DNA from 3 places in the Pseudomonas sp. StFLB209 genome. Region 2 is predicted to be linked to each of the others. Evidence: predicted binding sites of a transcription regulator. Region 2 holds the regulator's gene; each other region holds the start of a gene.
What was found. The regulator LexA, encoded in region 2, represses DNA repair genes until DNA is damaged. The targets are predictions, from matches to a motif close to CTGTNTNNNNANACAG.

Region 1: the regulator LexA is predicted to act here: its motif matches at 997-1,012, upstream of imuA (translesion DNA synthesis-associated protein ImuA).
Region 3: the regulator LexA is predicted to act here: its motif matches at 5,277-5,292, upstream of recN (DNA repair protein RecN).

What each region holds. Positions count from the first base shown of each region.
Region 1 is NZ_AP014637.1:5,051,932-5,059,643, forward strand. Features, by position in the region: gene PSCI_RS22690 (PucR family transcriptional regulator) at 1-879, opposite strand, end outside; gene imuA (translesion DNA synthesis-associated protein ImuA) at 1,033-1,665, shown strand; gene PSCI_RS22700 (Y-family DNA polymerase) at 1,672-3,081, shown strand; gene PSCI_RS22705 (error-prone DNA polymerase) at 3,078-6,146, shown strand; gene PSCI_RS22710 (hypothetical protein) at 6,374-6,925, shown strand; gene PSCI_RS22715 (hypothetical protein) at 6,915-7,097, shown strand; gene nadE (ammonia-dependent NAD(+) synthetase) at 7,197-7,712, opposite strand, start outside.
Region 2 is NZ_AP014637.1:6,185,386-6,193,097, forward strand. Features, by position in the region: gene PSCI_RS27460 (glycerophosphodiester phosphodiesterase) at 1-826, shown strand, start outside; gene pssA (CDP-diacylglycerol--serine O-phosphatidyltransferase) at 979-2,322, shown strand; gene nagZ (beta-N-acetylhexosaminidase) at 2,410-3,405, opposite strand; gene PSCI_RS27475 (TetR/AcrR family transcriptional regulator) at 3,489-4,208, opposite strand; gene lexA (transcriptional repressor LexA) at 4,438-5,049, shown strand; gene sulA (SOS-induced cell division inhibitor SulA) at 5,061-5,531, shown strand; gene PSCI_RS27490 (hypothetical protein) at 5,546-5,782, opposite strand; gene PSCI_RS27495 (DUF6586 family protein) at 5,850-6,377, opposite strand; gene topA (type I DNA topoisomerase) at 6,457-7,712, opposite strand, start outside.
Region 3 is NZ_AP014637.1:3,100,202-3,107,913, reverse strand. Features, by position in the region: gene dapB (4-hydroxy-tetrahydrodipicolinate reductase) at 150-953, opposite strand; gene dnaJ (molecular chaperone DnaJ) at 1,015-2,148, opposite strand; gene dnaK (molecular chaperone DnaK) at 2,475-4,391, opposite strand; gene grpE (nucleotide exchange factor GrpE) at 4,493-5,056, opposite strand; gene recN (DNA repair protein RecN) at 5,316-6,989, shown strand; gene fur (ferric iron uptake transcriptional regulator) at 7,063-7,467, opposite strand; gene PSCI_RS13800 (outer membrane protein assembly factor BamE) at 7,564-7,712, shown strand, end outside.

The DNA.
Region 1 (7,712 bases), 1.1 Mb from region 2:
ATGCAGTGTCTCTGTATGCCAGACCCCCTGCTGCCCCGGCTCCAGTGCGATACACACCAGCGTCCCGCTCAGGCCACGGCGTTCCAGCATTGGCCGGGCTGCTGACAGTTCGATCTGGCCAGTGATCAAATTGCGCAACAGAGTGGCGCCAGCTTCGCGCTGTTCGTCACGCGCAATCGCCAGACGCTCCAGTTCGATACTCAGCAGGCCGACCAGTGAGCGCACCAGCAAAGGGTCACCCCAGACCTTTTTGCCATGAGCAATGATGACCAGATTGGCCGACACAATGCCTGGAATGGCGACCCGCTCCAGCAACCTTGAGACTGCCACTTGCCGCGATGCGACGATGGGGACCCCGCTGGCCGCATCCTCGACCAGCAGATCAAGACCCAGGCTATCGGCCAGCAGCGTCAGGCGGCCCTCGAAATCCGGTTTCTTGCGCAGCACCTGGGCATAAGTCTGAAACAAGCGCTCACTGGTGCTCAGGCGCTCACGCTGGGTATGCAGCACGCTCTCGATAATCAACTGAGACAGCTTGACGAAGGCCAGTTCGAAGCTGGCCGAGAGCAGCGCAAAACCCAGCTGCTCGGCACATTCGAGCAACTCTGGGGTGAGCGCCGGAGAATCCGCACGCGGGGCCACCAGTAACGCACAGGCCTGGCTGTCGGCCAGTTGCTCCAGCCAGCGCACCTGTTGCCCGGCATCTGTGGGCAGGCCGATGCCGGTGGTCATCACCAGATTGCCAGCGGCCACCCATTTCCAGGGATCGCACAGATCGACCGTATGTGCCCAGGTGATCGTGCGGTCTACGCCCGCGAAGCCGGCCAGTGCGCTGATGCCAAGGGATTCGTTCAATAGCAGATCGCGGACCGTCAGCATGCGTGGCTCCAGCAGGGTAAGTCGCGCACTATAACAAGATCACGGCCGCGGCTTCACAGTCGCCATCATGGCAATCTGTCGCTTGCGGCTTGACCTGGACCGGGGCTGAGACAAATACTGTATGTAAATACAGTGTCCGGGGTTTCCACCACCATGCCCTCAGTTGTCTCACTTGAAAGTCTCTTCGACAGCCGTCGTATCTGGCGCGGGCAGGCCAGCGACAGTGCGGCGTCGGCTTGTCCATCGACCGGCCATGCGGCGCTGGACAACCTGTTGCCCGGCGGCGGCTGGCCGGTCGCGGCGTTGAGTGAACTGCTGGTGGCGGCCCAGGGCATCGGTGAGTTGCGCCTGCTCTGGCCCACCCTCGCCCGGCTGACTCAACGCGCTGAACGGGTGGTGCTGGTTGGCCCGCCACATTTGCCTTACCCCCGCGCCTGGGCGGCGGCCGGTATCGAGCTGGGTTACCTGAGCCTGGTGCAGGCCCAGGGGCGTGACGCGCTGTGGGCTGCCGAGCAAAGCCTGCGCTCGGGCAGTTGTGGTGCGGTTGTGTGCTGGTTGCGTCAGGCCGACGACCGCTCATTGCGGCGCTTGCAGGTGGCGGCAGAAACCGGACAGACCCTGGCGTTTGCCTATCGGCCACTGGAAGAGGCCATCAATCCCTCCCCGGCGGCCTTGCGCCTGGCGGTAGAGGCTGCGCCTGATCAACTGCGGGTGCTCAAGTGCCGTGGGGGTATCGCGCCACCCAAGCCGATCCCGTTGAGTGCTCTAGCATTGGCCTGGCAGTAAGCGGTCATGCTCTGGGCCTGCATTCTGTTCCCGCAACTGGCCATGGACGGCGTGCTACGCCAGCGTGCCGATAGCGATCAGCCGCTGGTGCTGCTCAGTGGGCCTGCGCAGCGCCGGGTGCTGCAAGCGGTCAACCCGGCAGCGCGGGCTCTGGGCTTGCGAGCGGGCCAGTCACTGACCGCCGCGCAAAGCCTGGCCAGCGGCTTTGCCATGGCCGATTACGATGTTTCACAGATTGAAGCTTCGCAGCAATTTCTGGCGGCCTGGGCCTATGGTTTCAGTGCGCAGGTCAGCCTGCATTATCCGCGTTGCCTGCTGCTGGAAGTGCAGTCGAGCCTGGGTCTGTTCGGCCCCTGGCCAAAACTGCAAGCGCGCCTGCGTGAAGAGTTGGCTGCGTTGGGTTTTGTCCATCGCATAAGTGCCGCGCCCAACCCGGCCGCCGCCCGGGTACTGGCCAATGGCCGAGACGGTCTGGCGGTTTGGGACGCACAACGGCTGGCGCAGACCCTCGACCTGCTGCCCATAGAGCGCGTCGGCCTGCCCATTGATGCCGTCAATACCCTCGCGCGCATGGGGTTGCGCCAGCTTCGTCAGGTGCTGGCCTTGCCGCGTGACGGCCTGGCCCGCCGTTTTGCCCCCGAGGTGCTGCAGCAACTCGACCGGCTAAGCGGTCGGCGCGCCCTGGCCTTGACCTTCTATAGCCCCCCGGATGTGTTCGATGCGCGCATCGAGTTGAATTTCGAGGTCGACTCCCATCAGGCCTTGCTGTTCCCGTTACGCCGCCTGACCGGTGACCTGGCGGCCTATCTTGCCGGTCGCGACTGTGGCGTGCAGCGCTTCGTACTGCATCTTGAGCATCGCAGCCACCCGGCTACACAGGTGCCGGTCGGTTTGCTCAGTGCCGAACGCGACGCAGGCATGCTCTTCGAGCTGACCCGTGGCCGGCTGGAGCAGCAACGGCTACCCGCCGCGGTGCTGGCGGTGCGTTTGCTGGCCGAACAATTGCCGACATTTGCCCCGCAACATCAGCCGCTGTTCAACGAGCGGCCCCAGCAGTTGCAAGCCTGGGAGCCCTTGCGCGAGCGGCTACGGGCGCGGCTTGGCGACGGCTCGGTACGGGAGCTGCACCCGCGCGCCGATCATCGTCCCGAGCATGCCTGGTCTGTCGAACCGGGCGCCCTGCCCTCAGCCATTGATGCGCCGCGTCCTGGCTGGCTGCTTAGCGAACCCTCAACCCTGAACGATGACAGCGTGCAGATCCTGGCCGGCCCTGAACGTATCGAGTCCGGCTGGTGGGACGGCGGCGATGTGCGCCGCGACTATTACGTGGTGCAAACCCGCGATGGCCAGCGTGGCTGGGCTTTTCGTGACGCAGGCTGTGAGGGGCCGCTGCAACTGCACGGCTGGTTTTCATGAGCCGCTATGCCGAGCTGCACTGCCTGTCCAACTTCAGCTTTCAGCGTGGCGCTTCCAGTGCCAAAGAGCTGTTCGAGCGGGCTGCCCAGCTTGGTTACCAGGCCCTGGCCATCACCGATGAGTGTTCACTGGCCGGTATTGTGCGTGCCTGGCAGGCGGCCAAAGCCAGTGGCGTGCAGTTGATCACCGGCATCGAAGTGCAACTCAGCGAAGGCATCAAACTTGTGCTGCTGGCCCGTGACCTGACCGGTTACCAGAACATCTGCAAGCTGGTCACGCTGGCCCGGCGGCGTAGCCGCAAGGGCTGCTATGCACTGGGCCAGGCCGATTTTGCCGCGACCACTGAGGGCATCATTACGCTGTGGGTGCCAGGCCCGCGGGCCTGTGAGGCACACGGACGATGGGTCGCGTCGATGTTTCCTGACGCTTGCTGGATCAGTGTGCAACTGCACCACGGCGCAGATGATGCGCGGCAACTGGCCGACCTGCAGCAGTTGGGGGCGCGACTGCAACTGCCGCTGGTGGCCAGCGGCGATGTGCATATGCATGCCCGCGGCCGACGGGCGCTGCAAGACACCCTGACTGCCATCGGCCAGCACTGTACGGTCAGCGAGGCCGGCTATCGGCTGTTCCCGAATGGCGAACGCCACCTGCGGGCAGTACCGGTGCTGCAGAGTCTTTACCCTCAGGCATTATTGGACGAGTCGGTCAAAATCGCCGCGCAGTGCACTTTTCAGCTCGATGAGCTGCGTTACGAATATCCCCATGAAGTGGTGCCGCAGGGCAAGACCGCTGCCAGTTGGTTACGCGAGCTGACCTGGAACGGCTGTCAATGGCGTTGGCCAGCCGGCGTACCTGAACCGATCAGTCAACAGATCGACAAAGAACTCGAGCTGATCATCGAACTGCAATACGAGAGTTACTTTCTCACGGTGCACGACATTGTTCACTTTGCCCGTGGCCAGAACATTCTCTGCCAGGGGCGTGGCTCGGCGGCCAACTCGGCGGTCTGTTACGCCTTGGGCATCACCGAACTGGACCCCACGCGCATGGAGATGCTGTTCGAGCGGTTCATCTCCCGCGAGCGCAATGAACCGCCGGATATCGACGTGGATTTCGAGCACGAACGCCGCGAAGAGGTGATCCAGTACGTGTTCAATCGCTACGGCCGCGAACGCGCCGCCCTCACCGCCGTGGCCAGCACTTACCATGTCACCGGAGCCATTCGGGATGTGGCCAAGGCGCTGGGCTGGCCTGCCGATCAGATCGCCGCCCTGGCTAAATGCTGCAGCCGCTGGAGTGACAGCCTGCCGCCGCTGGAGCGCTTCATTGAGGCCGGCTTCGACCCGCAGAACCGCCAGGTGCGCATGGTCCTGGCATTGACCGAACAACTGATCGGTTTTCCTCGGCACCTGTCGCAGCATCCGGGCGGCTTTGTGATCTCGCAGCAGCCACTCTCGACGCTGGTGCCGGTGGAAAATGCGGCAATGCCCGACCGGACCATCATTCAGTGGGACAAGGATGACATCGACGCCCTGGGGCTGATGAAAGTCGATGTGCTGGCGCTGGGTATGCTCAGTGCGATTCGCCGTTGCCTGGAATTGCTGCATCGTCATCAACGTCATGATCTGACGCTGGCGACGATTCCAAAGGAAGACCCGGCAACCTACGACATGATCAGCCGTGCTGACACGTTGGGCGTGTTCCAGATCGAGTCACGGGCGCAGATGGCTATGCTGCCGCGTCTGCGGCCACGCAAGTTCTATGACCTGGTGATTCAGGTAGCGATCGTGCGACCGGGACCGATCCAGGGCGATATGGTGCATCCTTATCTGCGTCGGCGTCACAAAAAGGAAAAAGTCACCTATCCCAAACCCGAATTGATACCCGTGTTTGAACGCACCCTGGGCGTGCCGCTGTTCCAGGAACAGGTCATGAGCCTGGCTATCGTCGCCGCCGGCTACACCCCCGGCGAGGCCGATGAACTGCGCCGTTCCATGGCCGCCTGGAAACGCCATGGCGGGCTGGAGCCGCACCAGATACGGTTGCGTGAAGGGATGCTCAACAATGGCTATACCGAAGAATTCGCCGCACGCATCTTCGAGCAGATCAAGGGCTTTGGCAGTTACGGCTTTCCCGAGTCCCACGCCGCCAGCTTTGCCCTGCTTACCTACGCCAGTTGCTGGCTCAAGTGCCATGAACCGGCGGCCTACGCCTGCGCCCTGATCAATAGCTGGCCGATGGGGTTTTATTCTCCTGACCAGGTGCTGCAAGACGCCCGCCGCCACGGCATTGAAGTACGTCCGGTGGATGTCACGGTCAGCAGTTGGGATTGCAGCCTTGAACAACTTGACCAGCCGCAACCCGCAATTCGGCTGGGCTTGCGTATGGTGCGCGGCCTGCCAGAACCCGTCGCCCGGCAGATCGAACAGGCTCGCAAGGCCAGCGCTTTCAGGGATATCAGCGACCTGTGCCTGCGCGCTCAACTGGATCACAAGGCCCGCCACTGCCTGGCCGAAGCCAACGCCTTGCGCCAGTTGGCCGACAACCGCCACCTGGCGCTCTGGGCTATTGCCGCCGTGCAACCCTCACTGCCGCTGTTCGACAGTCCGGTGCCGGAGGACCCTGTGGTCATTCCGGCCCCCAGTGTGGTGCAGAACATGTACGCCGACTACGCCCGCACCGGCACCACCCTTGGCCCACACCCACTGGCGCTGCTACGCGATACCTTGCGTAGCCTGCGGGCCAGAAGCTCCCGCGACCTGAGCCACACAGAGCCCAGCAGCCATGTCACCGTGATCGGCATCGTCACCGGCCGCCAACGCCCCGGCACCGCTTCGGGGGTGACTTTCGTGACCCTGGAAGACGAGTTCGGCATGATCAATGTGCTGGTCTGGCGCGACCTGGCCGAGCGCTACCGGACCACGCTGGTCCATTCGCGGTTGCTGCAGGTCAAGGGCAGGCTTGAAGTGGAATCCGGAGTTCGGCATCTGATTGCCGGGCATTTGCTGGACCGGAGCGATTTGCTCGAAGGACTCGATGTCCGCAGCCGCGACTTCCATTGAAATGGGCACCGGCAGCGCCCTCTCGAGTCTACTCGTAGATGATCTAATGAAGCTTTAATGCTCAAGATTCCCGCCAGCTTGTAGGGCAAATCTGAATTTCTCCGATATTCCTTGGCCTGCTTGTAAGCGAGAAATGGCATGGCTAAGTTCGCTGTTGGTGGTCACTGACCATCAACTCAGAACATAGCGCTCGGGAAACAGCCTGCTCCGGCTGACTGGAATCACACATGGATCTTGAAACACTCAGAAGCTTACAGGAGGCAGCTCGTTTGCATGCCGTCAGGGCATTCATTGGTAAAGATACTCAGTACAACCCTCACCTTCTAAATATCACTGAAATCAATGAATGCGCTATATCCCAATACGAAACCTGGCTTACCCAATATGACTTCGGCTGGGAACGTGTTCTGAAATGGGAGCAGCGTAGTGCCCACTTCGCCGCCATTGACGTCGCCATCTGGTATGACGGCCGCCTGGCAGGGTTGTGCTGGGCGACACCTAAACAAAGCCGAGAAAAAGTCTTTGTACTGTATCTGGAGCGCAATCCAGATAACGCATTACCTACCAAGGGCTATATTGCTCCATTAGGACTACGGGCAGTTTGCAGTTATGGCCTGCTGCTGGATATGCGGTATATCGTGGTCAACGATCCCGATCCTGGAGCACGTCGGGCTTATCAGACAGAGGGCTTTCACTTCATCCCGGGCATAGGTCTTGCCTACGACCTGACCCGGGAATACGATGGCCACAACCGGGAGGCAGATTCATATGAGCAATAATGTCAATCTCAAAATCAGGGACGAAGCGCTTGCCAGACTTGAGCGCATCCAGCGCTCTGGCAATTTCCGCGATTTCTTCGATGCAGCAGCCATCGAGGCTTTCAGCGAGGTGGAAAGCCCGGTGCTTGCAGGCAAGCCTCGTAAACGCAAGCCAGATGCCAAAGTGTCTTGAAGTAATCCGGCTTCAGTCTTCAGGATCAGCACGGCGACCTGAAAACCAGCCGGTTCGCACCCACGATGATGCAGTAGCCATCATGGCTGCAAGAGAAGTTCAAGGCACCCTCGGCAACGCTCGCTTGTGCGCGGTACGCCTGAAGGCTGTCTCGATAATCCCACGGGTGTCAGCACTGACCTCTTCGCCCATCAAATAAGCATCAATCTCGGCATAGCTACAGCCATACGCCGCTTCATCCAGCCTGCCCGGCTGCAAGTCTTCCAGATCCGCTGTCGGCGCCTTGAACACCAGTGCCTCTGGCGCTCCCAGTGCTTTGGCTACTTGTCTGACCTGGCCTTTGGTCAGGCCAGACAGCGGCGCCAGGTCGCAGGCACCATCGCCGAACTTGGTGAAAAAGCCCATCAGTGCCTCGGCGGCGTGATCCGTGCCGACCACCAGACCGTTGCAGAAGTTGGCAATCGCGTATTGCGCCACCATCCGTGTTCGAGCCTTGACGTTGCCTTTGGTGAAGTCGGTCTGCTCCGGGGTCGGCTGCAAGCCTTCAATGCTGATCGAGTCCATCAGGCCATCGACCGCAGCAGCGATATTGCTGGTGGTGATCTGATCCGGACG
Region 2 (7,712 bases):
CGAGGTGTTCCCGGCCCGTGCCCAGGAGCCGGTGAGCAGCTTTACCCTGGCTGAACTCAAGCAACTGGATGCCGGCTCGTGGTTCAACAAGGCCTACCCGGCGCGGGCGCGGGACAGTTATGCGGGCCTGAAGATCCTGACTCTGGATGAGGTGATCGACATCGCCGAAGGTGGCGCCAACAAGCCCGGCCTGTACATCGAAACCAAACAGCCGCAGCAATTTCCCGGCATCGAAGCCGACCTCAAGCAAGCGCTGGAGAAACGCGGCTGGCTGCGTGAGCGCCCTGCGGCTGCGCCCGGTCAGGTCAACGTCGCGCAGTTGCCCGGCCGGGTCGTGCTGCAAACCTTCGACAAAACCAGCCTGCAACTGCTGCACAAGGAAATGCCTCAGGTGCCCAAGGTCTTGCTGCTATGGATAGGCCAGGGTGCCATCGCGCCAAAATCCAGCGTGGCGTTCAAAGACTCGGGGTTCAAGGACAAAGCGGCCTGGTACGCCAGCCAGGAAGTCAAATCAGAAGCCGAGTTTGCCGCCTGGATCGACTGGGCAAAGGCCAATGGTGCAATCGGCACCGGCCCTGCGAGCCGGCTGGCCGACGGCGGTGAGCAGAGCTACATGGATCTAGTCAAACCGTGGATGAACACCATGACCCACGCCAAGGGGCTGATCATTCATCCTTATACCGTGGACAATGCTGTGGACTTCAACGCTATCAGCGCTGCCGGCGTCGATGGCTTTTTCACCAATCGCCCGGCGCAACTGCTGGAGTTCTACGCACGCCCGGCCAAAGAGACGGTCGATAGCCTACTCAAACGCAACGGCTATTGAGTTACTGTCCCGCAGGCCGGGTAGTCTGCCTGCCGCAATCGGCAGGTGGACACTGGCTTGCCCAACCATCACACAGCTTTTTTTAACCCAGCGACTTTTCATGGCAAGCCTGGTGTAAGCTCGCAGGTCGTCGCCAACCGAACGAGAGGCTTATGCAGTCCCCCTTCAGACGCTCGACCCTTGCCACGCTGTGCGGATTCGCCTTGCAAGACCAGGCAATCACTCTGTTGCCCACGGCCGCCGACTATCGTCGTTGCCTGCTGGAGAAAATCGCCTCGGCTACCCGGCGCATCTATATCATCGCCCTGTATCTGCAACAGGATGAAGCCGGTCAGGAAATCCTCGATGCCCTGTATGCGGCCAAGGTCGCCCGCCCCGGTCTTGAAGTGCGGGTCCTGGTCGACTGGTTCCGTGCCCAGCGCGGGCTGATCGGTGCCGGTCGACAGCCGGGTAACAGCACCTGGTATCAGGCGCAGCATCTGGAATACGACGTCGAAGTTCCGGTCTATGGTGTACCGGTGCAGACCCGCGAGCTGTTCGGCGTGCTGCACCTCAAGGGCAGCGTCATCGATGACGAGGTGCTCTACACCGGCGCCAGCATCAATAACGTCTATCTGCACAAGCTGGACAAGTACCGGCTGGACCGCTACCACCTGATCCACAACGCGCCATTGGCAGACAGTTTTGTCATGCTGGTACAGCAGGAGATCATCGGCTCGCCGGCAGTGCACCGCCTGGACCTGCCGCAACCGCCCAGCTCAAAGAGCCTGCGCGGTGAGATCCGCGCCTTGCGCAGCCAGCTCAAACGCGCCAGCTACAACACCGATGCAGGCAGCCTGGAAAATGGCGAAATGCGCGTCATCCCGCTATTGGGTGTCGGCCCGCGCAACCGCCTGAACCGCACCATCTGCGATCTGATCGCCAGCAGCCAGAGCCAGCTGACCATCTGCACGCCGTACTTCAATCTGCCGGTCGCTGTGACCCGTGAAATCAACCGCGCACTCAAGCGTGGCGTGGTGGTCGACATCATCGTCGGCGACAAGACCGCCAACGACTTCTTCATTGCACCTGAAGAGCCGTTCAAGGTGATCTCTGCCCTGCCCTATCTTTACGAAATCAGCCTGCGCCGTTTTGCCCGCAAGCACCAGACGGCAATCGCCCGGGGGCGGCTGAATCTGCACCTGTGGAAGCATGGCGACAACACCTACCACCTCAAGGGCATGTGGGTCGATCAACGTTATACCCTGCTGACCGGCAACAACCTCAACCCACGTGCGTTCAATCTGGATCTTGAAAACGGCCTGCTGATCGATGACCCCAAGGGGCAATGGCTCGACCCGCGCGCAGCCGAGCTGGCCAGCCTGATGCAACATACCCGGCGGGTCGACAATTTCGAGCAATTGCAGACCCTGGCCGAGTATCCCGAAGGCGTGCACAAGTTCCTGCGCCGGGTCAGCCGGGTGAAGATCGAGCGGTTGCTGTACCGGATTCTCTAAAGAACCCGGTACGACTTGCCCGACGCACTCTGCAAGAGCGGCTTTAGCCGCGAAAAACGGTGCCGGGCATCGCGGCTGAAGCCGCTCCTACAGCAGCCCTGCGCTACGCAGCGCCTGTAGCGCTTGCAGCCAGCGTGGCTGGCTGCGGTAGTCGGTGCTGGCATGGCTCTGGCCACGCATGCGCGCCAGCCGGGGCGAGGGCTTGACCTTGAGGCGCTGCGCGGCGCTCAGGGCAAGTTCAGCGCTGGCGCGATCGTTGCACACCAGCCCCATGTCACAACCGGCGCTCAGCGCCGCTTCGATCCGGCTGGCAGCGTCGCCCACCACATGGGCGCCAGCCATCGACAGGTCATCACTGAAAATCACCCCATCGAAGCCCAGCTCACCGCGCAGAATATCTTGCAGCCAGCGCCGGGAAAAGCCCGCCGGCTGGTTGTCGACCTGCGGATAAATCACATGGGCGGGCATCACCGCGGCCAATTTCTGGCTCAGGCGGGCAAAAGGCACCAGGTCCTGGGCACGGATACTGTCCAGGCTGCGTTCATCGTTGGGGATCGCGACGTGCGAGTCCGCCTCAGCCCAGCCATGCCCCGGAAAATGCTTGCCGGTCGCCGCCATACCGGCTTCATTCATACCCCGGATGAAGGCACCTGCCAGTTGCGCGGCACGTTCCGGATCACCTTCGAACGAGCGGGTGCCGACCACCGCACTGCGCTCATGATCCAGGTCAAGAACGGGGGCGAAGCTCAGGTCCAGGCCCACCGCCAGCACCTCGGTCGCCATCAGCCAGCCGCAATGGGCTGCCAGCGCCTCGGCATCCGGACAGGCAGAAATGGCGCGCATGGCCGGCAGACGCACGAACCCTTGACGCAGACGCTGAACGCGTCCGCCTTCCTGATCCACCGCCAGCAGCAGGTCCGGACGCACAGCGCGAATCGACGCACTCAGTTCACGAACCTGGCGTGGATGCTCGATATTGCGGGCAAAAACAATCAGGCCACCGATTTGCGGTTGGCGCAGTAGATGACGGTCTTCAGCAGTCAGCCAGGTACCGGCGACATCGACCATCAAGGAGCCTTGCAGGCCAGAACTCATAGAAAACACCATTACCTTGGATCAAGCCGGCATGGTGCTTGATCCTGCAGCCCGGTGCAACGCAGCCGTACTCAGGCCTTGACCGCGGCGGTGTTGGTTACCGCAGCGACCTTGCTGCGCGGCCTGAGCTGGGCGGCGATCATCTGCGGATCAGTGACGCCGGTTTGCGCACGCATGCCGGCCGCCAGAAACGGCACCATCAGGCGCATGACCTGCTCGATCGAGGTATTGATGCCGAAGTCATTCTCGGAAATGGCCCGCAGCGCCTTGATGCCCGACATGCTGAATGCCGCAGCACCGAGCATGAAGTGAACGCGCCAGAACAGCTCGATCGGTGGAATGCATGGCGCGGCCTCATTGACCAGCACCATATACCGGCGAAACACCTTGCCGTACATGTCTTCAAGGTAACGCCGCAGATGCCCCTGGCTCTGGCTGAACGCCAGGCCAAGCAGGCGCATGAAGATCGACAGGTCGTTACCGCTGCGCGGCTGCACCGCCATGGCCTGCTCGACCAGGATACCCAGCAGTTCCTCAAGGTCAGGCTTGTGCTCCGGCTGGGCCTGACGGCGCTCCAGCTCACGCTCAAGGCTCGCGCAGAACGGCCCGAGAAAGCGCGAGAACACTGCCTGGATCAAGGCTTTTTTGGAGCCGAAATGATAATTGACCGCTGCGAGGTTGACCGACGCCTTGCTGGTGATCAGGCGCAAGGACGTCTCGGCGAAGCCCTTCTCGGCGAACAACTGTTCGGCAGCATCAAGAATACGTTCTACGGTTTCCGACTGGGCCATGGCTCTCTGCCTGACAAAACAATCGTTTGAAACATACGTTTCAGGCAGGCGGTTTGTCAAGCGGGCGGTTCATTTTGTGGCTGAACAGTCACGCATTCAAGCCACGCCGACGAGCGATCCATCCAGCCATGCGCCTGGCCGTTCGGCACAAAGATTCAAAAGCATGATTGCCAAGCCGCCTTCACTGTATATAATCCCAGTCACTGTACAAAAAGACAGAGCGCACGACATGATCAAACTGACGCCCCGCCAGGCCGAAATCCTGGACTTCATCAAACGTTGCCTCGAAGACAACGGCTACCCGCCAACCCGGGCGGAGATAGCCCAGAAGCTCGGCTTCAAATCACCGAATGCCGCTGAAGAACACCTCAAGGCCCTGGCCCGCAAAGGCGCCATCGAGATGACGCCGGGCGCCTCGCGAGGCATCCGCATCCCAGGTTTCGAAGCCCGCCAGGCCGACGACAGCAGCCTGCCCATCATCGGCAGGGTTGCCGCCGGCGCACCGATCCTCGCCCAGCAGCACATCGAGGAGTCATGCAACATCAACCCGACCTTCTTTCATCCAAGCGCCGACTACCTGTTGCGCGTCCACGGCATGAGCATGAAGGACGTCGGCATCCTCGACGGCGACCTGCTGGCAGTACACACCACTCGCGAAGCACGCAACGGGCAGATCGTGGTAGCCCGGATCGGTGACGAAGTCACAGTCAAGCGCTTCAAACGCGAAGGCAACAAGGTCTGGCTGATTGCTGAAAACCCTGAGTTCGCGCCTATCGAGGTCGATCTCAAGGAGCAGGAACTGGTCATCGAAGGCTTGAGCGTCGGCGTGCTGCGCCGCTAAGGGAGAACACCATGCAGTTTCATCCGGCCCCTCACACCCAATTACCACTGTTCGAAGCATTCCTGGCCCAGCCCATCGCCCCTTCCCTGCAGGAGCTGCCCCAGGCATTCCGGGAGACGGCACCGCAGGTGTTCAGCGAAGTGTCATTGCGTGGAGCGGCCGGAAGCTGCCTGAGCCTGCTGGCGCCAATTCTTAGAGATTTGAGTGAGGAGCAGGATCCACGCTGGCTCAGCCTGATCGCTCCGCCTGCCAGCCTGACCCAGGCATGGCTACGTGAGGCGGGCCTGAACCGGGAGAGAATCCTGATTCTGCAGCCCCGCGGCACACAAACCGCTCTGGCACTTGCTCGCGAGGCATTACGGCTGGGGCGCAGTCACACAGTGGTGAGCTGGCTCAATCCCCTCAGCGCAGCTGCACGGCAACAGCTGACGGCTGCGGCCCGTATCGGTGAAGCGCAAAGCCTGAATATCCGATTGGGCTGATCGCCCGACGGGCCTCAATGCAGAACCCGGGGTCCGTCTTCTTCTTTTTCCAGCACACCTTCGGCCAGACGGCCGGCCATCTGCACGCCGACGCTCAACATGGCTTTGGCGACTTCAACGTGCTGACCTTGCAGAAACACCTTGGCGTCCTCCGAAAAGTTCAGAGTGACCAGCGAGCCCTCATCCTCGGCACGACGCAGCTCGATACGGCCGTCAGGAAGCTCGACAATTTCAAGAAAAGAGGTAGGCATCAGTACAAATACTCCGCGAAAGGCGGGCAGTGTAACAGCCTGCACTGATGCGTACATCAAGCTTGTATCAGAACTCGTTCATCCCCTGGCGAAAACGCACCGCCAGTGACTTGATCGATTGCCGCCAGCTTTCCAGCTCGTCACGGGTCAAGCCCTGCTCCGGCTCTGGCTCATCATCCAGATTCACTGCCTGGATGATCGGCTGGGTGACATCGCCCTTGGGCTTGACCGGCGCACGTGGCGGCTCGAACAACGCTGCATAGGCCACCAACAATTGACCCAGCCAGGTATGCCGGTTCTGCGCCAGCTCGATCAACTCGCCCAGCTCAGGGATGGCAACGCTTTCCAGCACCTCAGGCGCCAGCAACAGTTCGGCGCGTGGTGCCCCGGCTTGCGGCAGGCGGTAGTAACCGGCGATCTCGTGACACAGGCCCAGCAAAGCGCCGTACAGATGAAACAACACAGTTTCACGGCCAGCCTGGATCTGCGCCTGGGCATTCATGGCCTGGCCTTGCTCAGCCTTGCCCAGGGTTTCCAGAGCCAGGCCGGCGAAGAAAATCTTCTGGTTGGTGCGGGTGTAAAGTTCTTGGGCCATGTCAAAACCTCCCTTGCAGCGTTGGCGAAAAACCGATCAAAGCAAAAACCCCCTTGCCTGGCTGGCAAGGGGATTTCGATCAACGCTTGTCTTCGACCTTCCAGGCGTTGCCATCGTGGAACGCGCGCCAGCCAGTCGGCTTGCCGTCCACTTCGGTCTGGACATACTGCTCCTTGGTCTTGCGGCTGTAGCGCACAACCGCCGGGCGGCCATCAGGGTCCTTGACCGGCGCATCACACAGGAAATGATACTTCGGATCGATTTCCTGTTTATGCGGCACCAGTTCCAGCACCAATGGCGCACGGGTTTCGCGATTTTTCGGGAACTGGCTGGCAGCCAGGAACAGACCTGAAGCACCGTCGCGCAAGATGTAGGTGTCGTCGACCTTCTCGCACTTGAGCTCCGGCATCTTCACCGGGTCCATCTTCGGCGGCGCCGCCTCGCCGCTCTTGAGCAGCTTGCGGGTGTTCTTGCACTCGGCGTTGGTGCAACCGAAAAACTTGCCGAAGCGACCGGTCTTGAGCTGCATTTCACTGCCGCACTTGTCGCATTCCAGGCTCGGGCCTTCGTAGCCCTTGATCCGGTAAGTGCCCTCTTCGATTTCATAGCCGGTGCAATCTGGGTTGTTACCGCAAATGTGCAACTTGTGCTTTTCATCGAGCAGGTAGGCATCCATCGCCGTGCTGCAGATCGGGCAACGGTGCTTGCCGCGCAGTACCCGCGACTCCGATTCACCCTCATCGTCATCGGCAATCTCGTCGCCCGGCGTCAGGTTGACGGTTGCCTTGCAGCGTTCCTTAGGCGGCAGGCTGTAGCCCGAACAGCCAAGAAACACGCCGGTGGACGCAGTGCGGATCTGCATCGGGCGGCCACAAGTCTTGCAAGGGATATCAGTCATCACCGGCTGGTTGGCACGCATGCCGCCCTCAGGCGCCTCGGCGACTTTCAGCTTGGTCTGGAAGTCCTCGTAGAACTCGTCCAGCACGTTTTTCCAGTCCCGCTCACCCTGGGCAACGTCGTCGAGATTCTCTTCCATACCGGCGGTAAAGCCGTAGTCCATCAGATTGGAAAAGCTTTCGCTCAGGCGCTCGGTGACGATATCGCCCATCTTTTCGGAATAGAAACGCCGGTTGTGCAGGGTCACATAGCCGCGATCCTGAATGGTCGAGATGATCGCCGCATAAGTCGATGGACGACCGATACCGCGCTTTTCCATCTCCTTGACCAGGCTGGCTTCAGAGAAGCGCGCTGGCGGCTTGGTAAAGTGCTGGCTGGGGTCGATACCCAGCAAGTCGAGCTTCTCGCCCTCACCCATGTCAGGCAGCACACCGTCGT
Region 3 (7,712 bases), 3.1 Mb from region 2:
GCGCGCTTTTAGTGGACACACTAAAGCTGTAGCTTACAGAAAAGGGCTGTTTTGGTCTACCACCAATCGGCCCAAGACTGGTTAAACAAGGCCATCACTGAGCAAAGAATCAAGAACGGCCTGTTTTTTTCACGAAAAGTGACAGCGGTTCAACGCAGTTCGAGCACGTCCTGCATGTCATACAGGCCGGGTATCTTGCCGTCCAGCCACAGCGCAGCACGCACCGCACCACGGGCAAAGGTCATCCGGCTGGAAGCCTTGTGGGTAATCTCCACACGCTCGCCATCAGCGGCAAACAGCACGGTATGATCACCGACAATGTCACCGGCACGGGTGGTCGCAAAACCAATGGTCTGCCGATCACGAGCGCCTGTCTGGCCTTCACGACCATACACCGCCACCTTATCGAGATCGCGGCCCAGCGCAGCGGCAACCACCTCACCCATACGCAGCGCGGTACCCGACGGTGCGTCGACCTTGTGCCGATGGTGCGCCTCGCTGATCTCGATATCGACCTCATCCCCCAGCACCCGCGCGGCGGTATCCAGCAACTTCAGGCACAGGTTGACACCGACACTGTAGTTGGCCGCAAAGACAATCGGAATGTCCTTGGCCGCCTCTTCGATACGCTGCTTTTCTTCGGCGCTGAAACCCGTGGTGCCGATGACCATGGCCTTGCCAGCCTTGCGGCAAAACGCCAGGTTCTTCAGGGTTACCGATGGGTGAGTGAAGTCGATCAGCACATCAAACTCTTCCGCCACACGAGCCAGGTCGCCCGACAGCGGCACACCAATGCGCCCCTGCCCAGCCAGCTCGCCGGCATCAGCACCAACCAGCGTGCTGTCAGGACGATCAACTGCTGCGGTAAGCCCGGCACCCTGCGCCTGACCAACCGCCTCGATAAGAATCTTGCCCATGCGCCCAGCGGCACCGGTAATAGCTATACGTCGCATATTCTGCTCCTGCCAGCCCTCGGGAAAGCGACGCTCTCACGAGGGCTTCTGGTTGGTGGCCTTACAAGTCGCCAAAGAACCGCTTCACACCTTCGAACCAGCCACTGGCCTTGGGCGAATGTGATTCGTCGCTTTGCAGCGACTCGCGGAACTCTTCCAGCAATTCACGCTGGCGCTTGCTGAGGTTGACCGGCGTCTCGACGGCGACCCGACACATCAGGTCACCCGGACCACCGCCACGCACTGGAGCCACACCCTTGCCACGCAGACGGAACTGCTTGCCGGTCTGGGTGCCCTCAGGAATCTTCAGCTTGACCCGCCCTTCAAGAGTCGGCACTTCAAGCTCGCCGCCCAAGGCTGCATCAGTGAAGCTGATTGGCACTTCGCAGAACAGATGCTTGCCATCGCGCTGGAAAATCGGGTGCTCGCGAACATTGATGACAACGTACAGATCGCCATTCGGACCACCTTGCGGCCCCGCCTCACCTTCGCCAGACAGGCGAATGCGATCGCCGGTATCGACCCCCGAAGGCACTTTGACCGACAAGGTCTTGTACTCTTCGACCCGGCCTTCGCCATTGCAGGAATCGCACGGATCAGAAATGATCTTGCCCTGGCCATGGCAGCGCGGGCAGGTCTGCTGCACCGAGAAGAAGCCTTGCTGCATGCGCACCTGACCAATGCCGCCACAGGTCGGACACGTGACAGGCGAGGAGCCTTTCTTGGCACCGCTGCCGTCGCACGGCTTGCAATTGACCAGCGTCGGCACACGAATATTCACGGTTGTACCGCGAACCGCTTCTTCCAGATTCAGCTCAAGGGTGTAGCGCAGGTCGCTGCCGCGCTGTGGACCGCCACGCGCGCCACCACGACCGCCACCACCGAAGAAGTCGCTGAACACATCACCGAAAATATCCGAGAAGTTCGCGCCACCGGCACCAAAGCCGCCACCGCCGCCACCCATGCTCGGGTCGACACCGGCGTGGCCGTACTGGTCGTAGGCCGCACGCTTGCTGGTATCGGACAGCACTTCGTAGGCCTCGTTGGCCTCTTTGAAAAGCTCTTCCGATGCTTTGTCATCAGGGTTACGGTCAGGGTGATGCTTCATCGCCAGGCGGCGATAAGCTTTTTTCAGCTCGGCCTCGCTGGCGCCGCGCTCGACCCCCAATACTTCGTAATAATCACGCTTCGCCATAATTCTTCCGCACTCTTGAGGACGCCCGGCCAAACCCTCCTGAGCCTGGCCAGACTCGTTGAGCCCAATACAGGCCCGGACCCAACTCACGTCAATTCAACGATCCTGGTCTTCGTTCAACGGCCGCAAAGGGCCGCGAAAAGCGGCAGAACAAGCCGCACTGCAGGAGCACCGCGGCCTTGCCACAGGACTTGCGCAGCACAGCGCACAAGCCATAAAAAAATCGTCTATCCCAGACACGCCAACGCGGGAGCAAGCTCCCGCGCGGCGACATCCTACCAGCGACCGCGATACAGCGGTCAACCGGGTTGCAAGTGAGCCTGCGCTTACTTGTGGTCTTTGACTTCTTCGAACTCGGCGTCGACAACGTCATCAGCCTTGGCCGCGCCTTCAGCCGGCTTGGCAGCGGCTTCCGGAGCTTCAGCCTGTTCGGCATACATCTTCTGCGCGATTGGCGCAGAGACCTTGGACAGCTCTTCAACCTTGGCATCGATGACCGACTTGTCGTCGCCCTTCACTGCCACTTCCAGCGCAGCGACAGCCGCTTCTACCGCAGTTTTCTCTTCAGCAGTGACCTTGTCACCGGCGTCGGCAATCATTTTGCGGGTCGAATGCACCAGCGCATCACCCTGGTTACGGGCCGAGGCCAGCTCTTCGAACTTGCGGTCTTCCTCGGCATTAGCCTCGGCATCACGCACCATCTGCTGGATTTCTTCCTCGGACAGACCGGAGTTGGCCTTGATCACGATCGACTGCTGCTTGCCGGTAGCCTTGTCTTTCGCGCCGACGTGCAGGATGCCGTTGGCGTCGATGTCGAAGGTCACCTCGATTTGCGGAACGCCACGTGGCGCCGGCGGAATCTCGGCCAGGTCGAACTTGCCCAGCGATTTGTTCTGGGTCGCCTGCTTGCGCTCACCTTGCAGCACGTGAATGGTCACGGCGTTCTGGTTGTCGTCAGCGGTAGAGAACACTTGCGACTTCTTGGTCGGGATGGTGGTGTTCTTCTCGATCAGCGCAGTCATCACGCCACCCATGGTTTCGATACCCAGGGTCAGCGGGCTGACGTCCAGCAGCAGCACGTCTTTGACGTCACCGGCCAGAACCGCGCCCTGAATGGCGGCGCCCATGGCAACAGCTTCGTCCGGGTTGACGTCCTTGCGAGCTTCCTTGCCGAAGAACTCGGCAACCAGCTTCTGCACCAGCGGCATACGGGTCTGGCCACCGACCAGAATCACGTCGTTGATCGCACCGATGTCGATACCGGCATCTTTCAGAGCAGTACGGCAAGGCTCGATGGTGCGCTGCACCAGGTCTTCAACCAGCGACTCCAGCTTGGAACGCGAGATTTTCACGTTCAAGTGCTTTGGACCGGTGGCGTCTGCAGTGATGTACGGCAGGTTGACGTCGGTCTGGGTGCTGGAAGACAGCTCGATCTTGGCTTTTTCAGCGGCTTCTTTCAGGCGCTGCATGGCCAGCGGATCACCTTTGAGGTTGATGCCGCTTTCTTTCTTGAATTCGTCGACGAGGTAGTCGATCAGACGGATATCGAAGTCCTCACCACCGAGGAACGTGTCACCGTTGGTGGCCAATACTTCGAACTGGTGCTCGCCGTCGACTTCAGCGATCTCGATGACCGATACGTCGAAGGTACCACCACCGAGGTCATAAACGATCACCGTGTGGTCGCCTTTGGCCTTGTCCATACCGTATGCCAGCGCGGCTGCGGTCGGTTCGTTGATGATCCGCTTGACGTCAAGACCCGCAATACGGCCGGCGTCCTTGGTCGCCTGACGCTGGCTGTCGTTGAAGTAGGCCGGAACGGTGATCACCGCCTCAGTCACGGTCTCGCCGAGGTAGTCTTCGGCGGTTTTCTTCATCTTCTTGAGAATTTCAGCCGAGATCTGTGGCGGAGCCATTTTCTGGCCATTGACTTCAACCCACGCGTCGCCGTTGTCAGCCTTGGTGATCTTGTAAGGGACCATCTGGATGTCTTTCTGTACGACACCCTCGTCGAAACGACGGCCGATCAGACGCTTTACTGCGTACAGCGTGTTGTGCGGGTTGGTGACCGCCTGACGCTTGGCCGACTGACCGACCAGGATTTCGCCATCGTTGGCGTAGGCGATGATCGAAGGGGTAGTACGCGCACCTTCGGCGTTTTCAATGACCTTGACGTTGCCGCCTTCCAGAATCGAGACGCAGGAGTTGGTGGTCCCCAGGTCGATACCGATAATTTTGCCCATCTTGACTCTCCCGAAACTTTTGATTGGTTGCCGCAACCGGGTTCACAGATTGCGGTAGCACTTAAACGCTTGACCTTTAAATGGGGGCTGCCCGGACGATTTCAAGCCTGCTCGTTAATTGAGGGCGTGGCCGGCGAAGGCGCCTTGCTGACCACGACCATGGCCGGGCGCAGCAGGCGGCCATTGAGCTGATAGCCCTTCTGGAAGACCTTGAGTACGGTGTTGGGCTCGACGTTGGCGTTCTCTTCCATTGCCATCGCCTGGTGCTGTTCAGCATTGAACGGCTGGCCATGCGGATCAACGGCTTCCAGCTGATAGCGCTTGAGCGTGTCCTGAAACATCTTGAGGGTCAGTTCGATGCCTTCACGCATCGGACGGATGCTCTGGTCGTCCGGGTTGGACAGCTCCAGGCCACGCTCAAGGCTATCGATGATCGGCAACAGGTCGGCGGAGAATTTTTCCAGCGCAAACTTGTGCGCCTTTTCAACGTCCTGCTCGGCACGGCGGCGGACATTCTGCAGATCCGCAACGGCTCGCAGGGACTGGTCCTGCGCGGTGGCGAGTTGCTCTTCGAGCACTTGCACGCGGGTCGCCAGATCATCCCCGGCTTCAGCCTGTGCGGCCTGCCCCTGAGCGTGCGTATCCAGATTCTGTTCGTCAGCCATACTTCTCTCCTCTCCAAAACGTCCGCGATCCCAACTCGCGCTTCTGCCCCTTATATGGGAGCGGAATTTCCAGCTTCAAGGGGAGCACACCACGAAGTGCAGGGTAAAAAGCAAAAACCGCCAGCCCGCCAATCCACCTTGCGCATCAGGCAATTGCAGGCCTGTCCGACGACCAGTCATTACGAATTGGAGACGGGCATTGTCAGGCCGAAACAAAACACTGTATAAATAACCAGAAGAATCGTTCTGGAGCCGCTGCATGCTGGTTCATCTTTCGGTACACAACTACGCCATCGTCGAACACCTCGATCTGGAGCTTGATCGCGGCATGAGCGTCATCACGGGTGAAACCGGCGCCGGCAAGTCGATCATGCTCGACGCCCTGGGCCTCACCCTCGGTGACCGCGCCGACAGCGGCGTGGTTCGCCCTGGCGCCGACAAGGCCGATATTTTGGCCACGTTCGACCTGAGCAAGATCCCTGAGGCGCAGACCTGGCTCAAGGAGCGAGACCTGGAGGGCGAGGCACTGTGCATTCTGCGCCGGGTCATCACTGCTGAAGGTCGTTCACGCGCCTACATCAACGGCACGCCATGCCCACAGGGCGACTTGAAAGCCTTGGGCGAGCTGTTGATCGACATCCACAGCCAGCATGAACACCAGTCGCTGCTCAAAAGCGATACTCACCGGCGCCTGCTCGACGAATATGCGGGCGCAACCGATCTGGCCCGCCAGGTACAACTGGCCTCGCAGCGCTGGCGCCAGACACGCGCCGAGCTGGAGCGCCTGTCCAGTTCAGGTGATGAACAACGCGCGCGCCACCAGTTGCTCAGCTATCAACTCGAAGAGCTGGAGAATCTCAGCCTTGGTGAAAACGAGCTCGAGCAGCTCGAGCAGGATCAAAAGACCCTGACCAACGCCGAGAGCCTGCTGAGCATCTGCCGTCAGGTTATCGAACAATGCAGCGAAAGTGACTCGGGCAACGTCCTGCACGCCCTGACCAACAGCCTCAATCGCCTGTCCAGCGTGAGCGGCAATTCGACACCACTCAATGAGGCCACCGACCTGCTGTCCAGCGCCCAGATCCAGGTTGAAGAGGCCGTGGGCGAACTCAATCGTTTTCTCGACCACTTCGATGCCGATCCGGGCCGCCTTCAACAGATCGAAGAGCGCCTGGACGCCATCTACAGCCTGGCACGCAAACATCGTATCCAGCCCCATGAAGTCGCTACCCTGCATCAGAAGCTGCTCGATGAGATTGAAACGCTCAACGCCAGCGACGAGTCGATCGAGCGGCTGCAGAACGAGCTGACGGCCTACGCCCGGCATTATCAGGAAAAAGCCCGGCAACTGAGCGACCTGCGGCGCCACTCGTCGAGCGAACTGGCCCATGCAGTGGAACAGGAGATCCACCGCCTGGGCATGCCCGGCGGCCGCTTCAACATCGAGCTCAAGGCCAATACCGGGGCTGACCTGCTGCCTTACGGCCTTGAACAGGTCGAACTGCTGGTCAGCGCCAACCCGGGTCAGCCACTCAAGCCTTTATCAAAAGTCGCTTCCGGCGGTGAACTGTCACGGATCAGCCTGGCCATTCAGGTCATCACCGCTCAGACCTCGCGGATTCCTACCCTGGTATTCGATGAAGTCGACGTGGGCATTGGTGGCCCGACGGCAGAAATTGTTGGTCAATTGCTGCGCCGCCTGGGCGAGCGCGGCCAGGTCATCACCGTCACCCACCTGCCCCAGGTGGCAGCGCAGGGCCATCAGCACCTGTTCGTGCACAAGGCCCGTGACAGCAATGCGACGCGCACTGCGGTATCAAAGCTCGGCAAGCACGAGCGCATCGAAGAGGTGGCGCGGATGCTGGGCGGTATTGACCTGACCAAGGAGTCATTGGCCCATGCGAAGAAAATGATACTCAGCCAGAAAAACTGAACGCCCCAAAAAACCAAAAGGCCCCTTGCCGAACGAATCGGCAAGGGGCCTTTTTTGCTGTACGAAGAAAGGTTTAGGCTTTCTTGCGCACGTAGAGCACCAGATTGTGATCGACCAGATCAAAGCCGTGACGCTCAACGATGGCCTTTTGCAAGGCTTCGATTTCTTCGTCGAAGAATTCGATGACCTCACCGGAGTCCACATTGACCATATGGTCGTGGTGGCCGCCGTCTGCCAGTTCGAAGACCGCATGACCGCCGTCGAAGTTGTGGCGCACCACCAGACCTGCCGCTTCGAATTGGGTCAGAACACGGTAAACCGTGGCCAGACCGACATCTTCACTGGCGTCCATCAGAGCCTTGTAGACATCCTCGGCACTCATGTGGCGCTGCTCGGCAGAATCGAGCATTTGAAGGATCTTGACCCGCGGAAGGGTCACCTTGAGTCCTGCTTTACGTAGTTCGCTATTTTCAACCATGGTCAGCTTTCTCGCAGACGCTGCTTCGCAGCTTCTCTTAATGCAGGTATGATCGGGGTTTGTTGACCCAGCCAAGATAGTGGAAGTCGCCCACCGATGCAAAACACCAAGCTCTTGCTAACCAGTTTCACACTTGTGGGACTGCTCGCACTCGCCGGTTGCTCGTTCCCCGGGGTTTATAAAATCGACATCCAGCAGGGAAATGTCGTCACGCAGGATATGATAGACCAGTTGCGCCCCGGAAT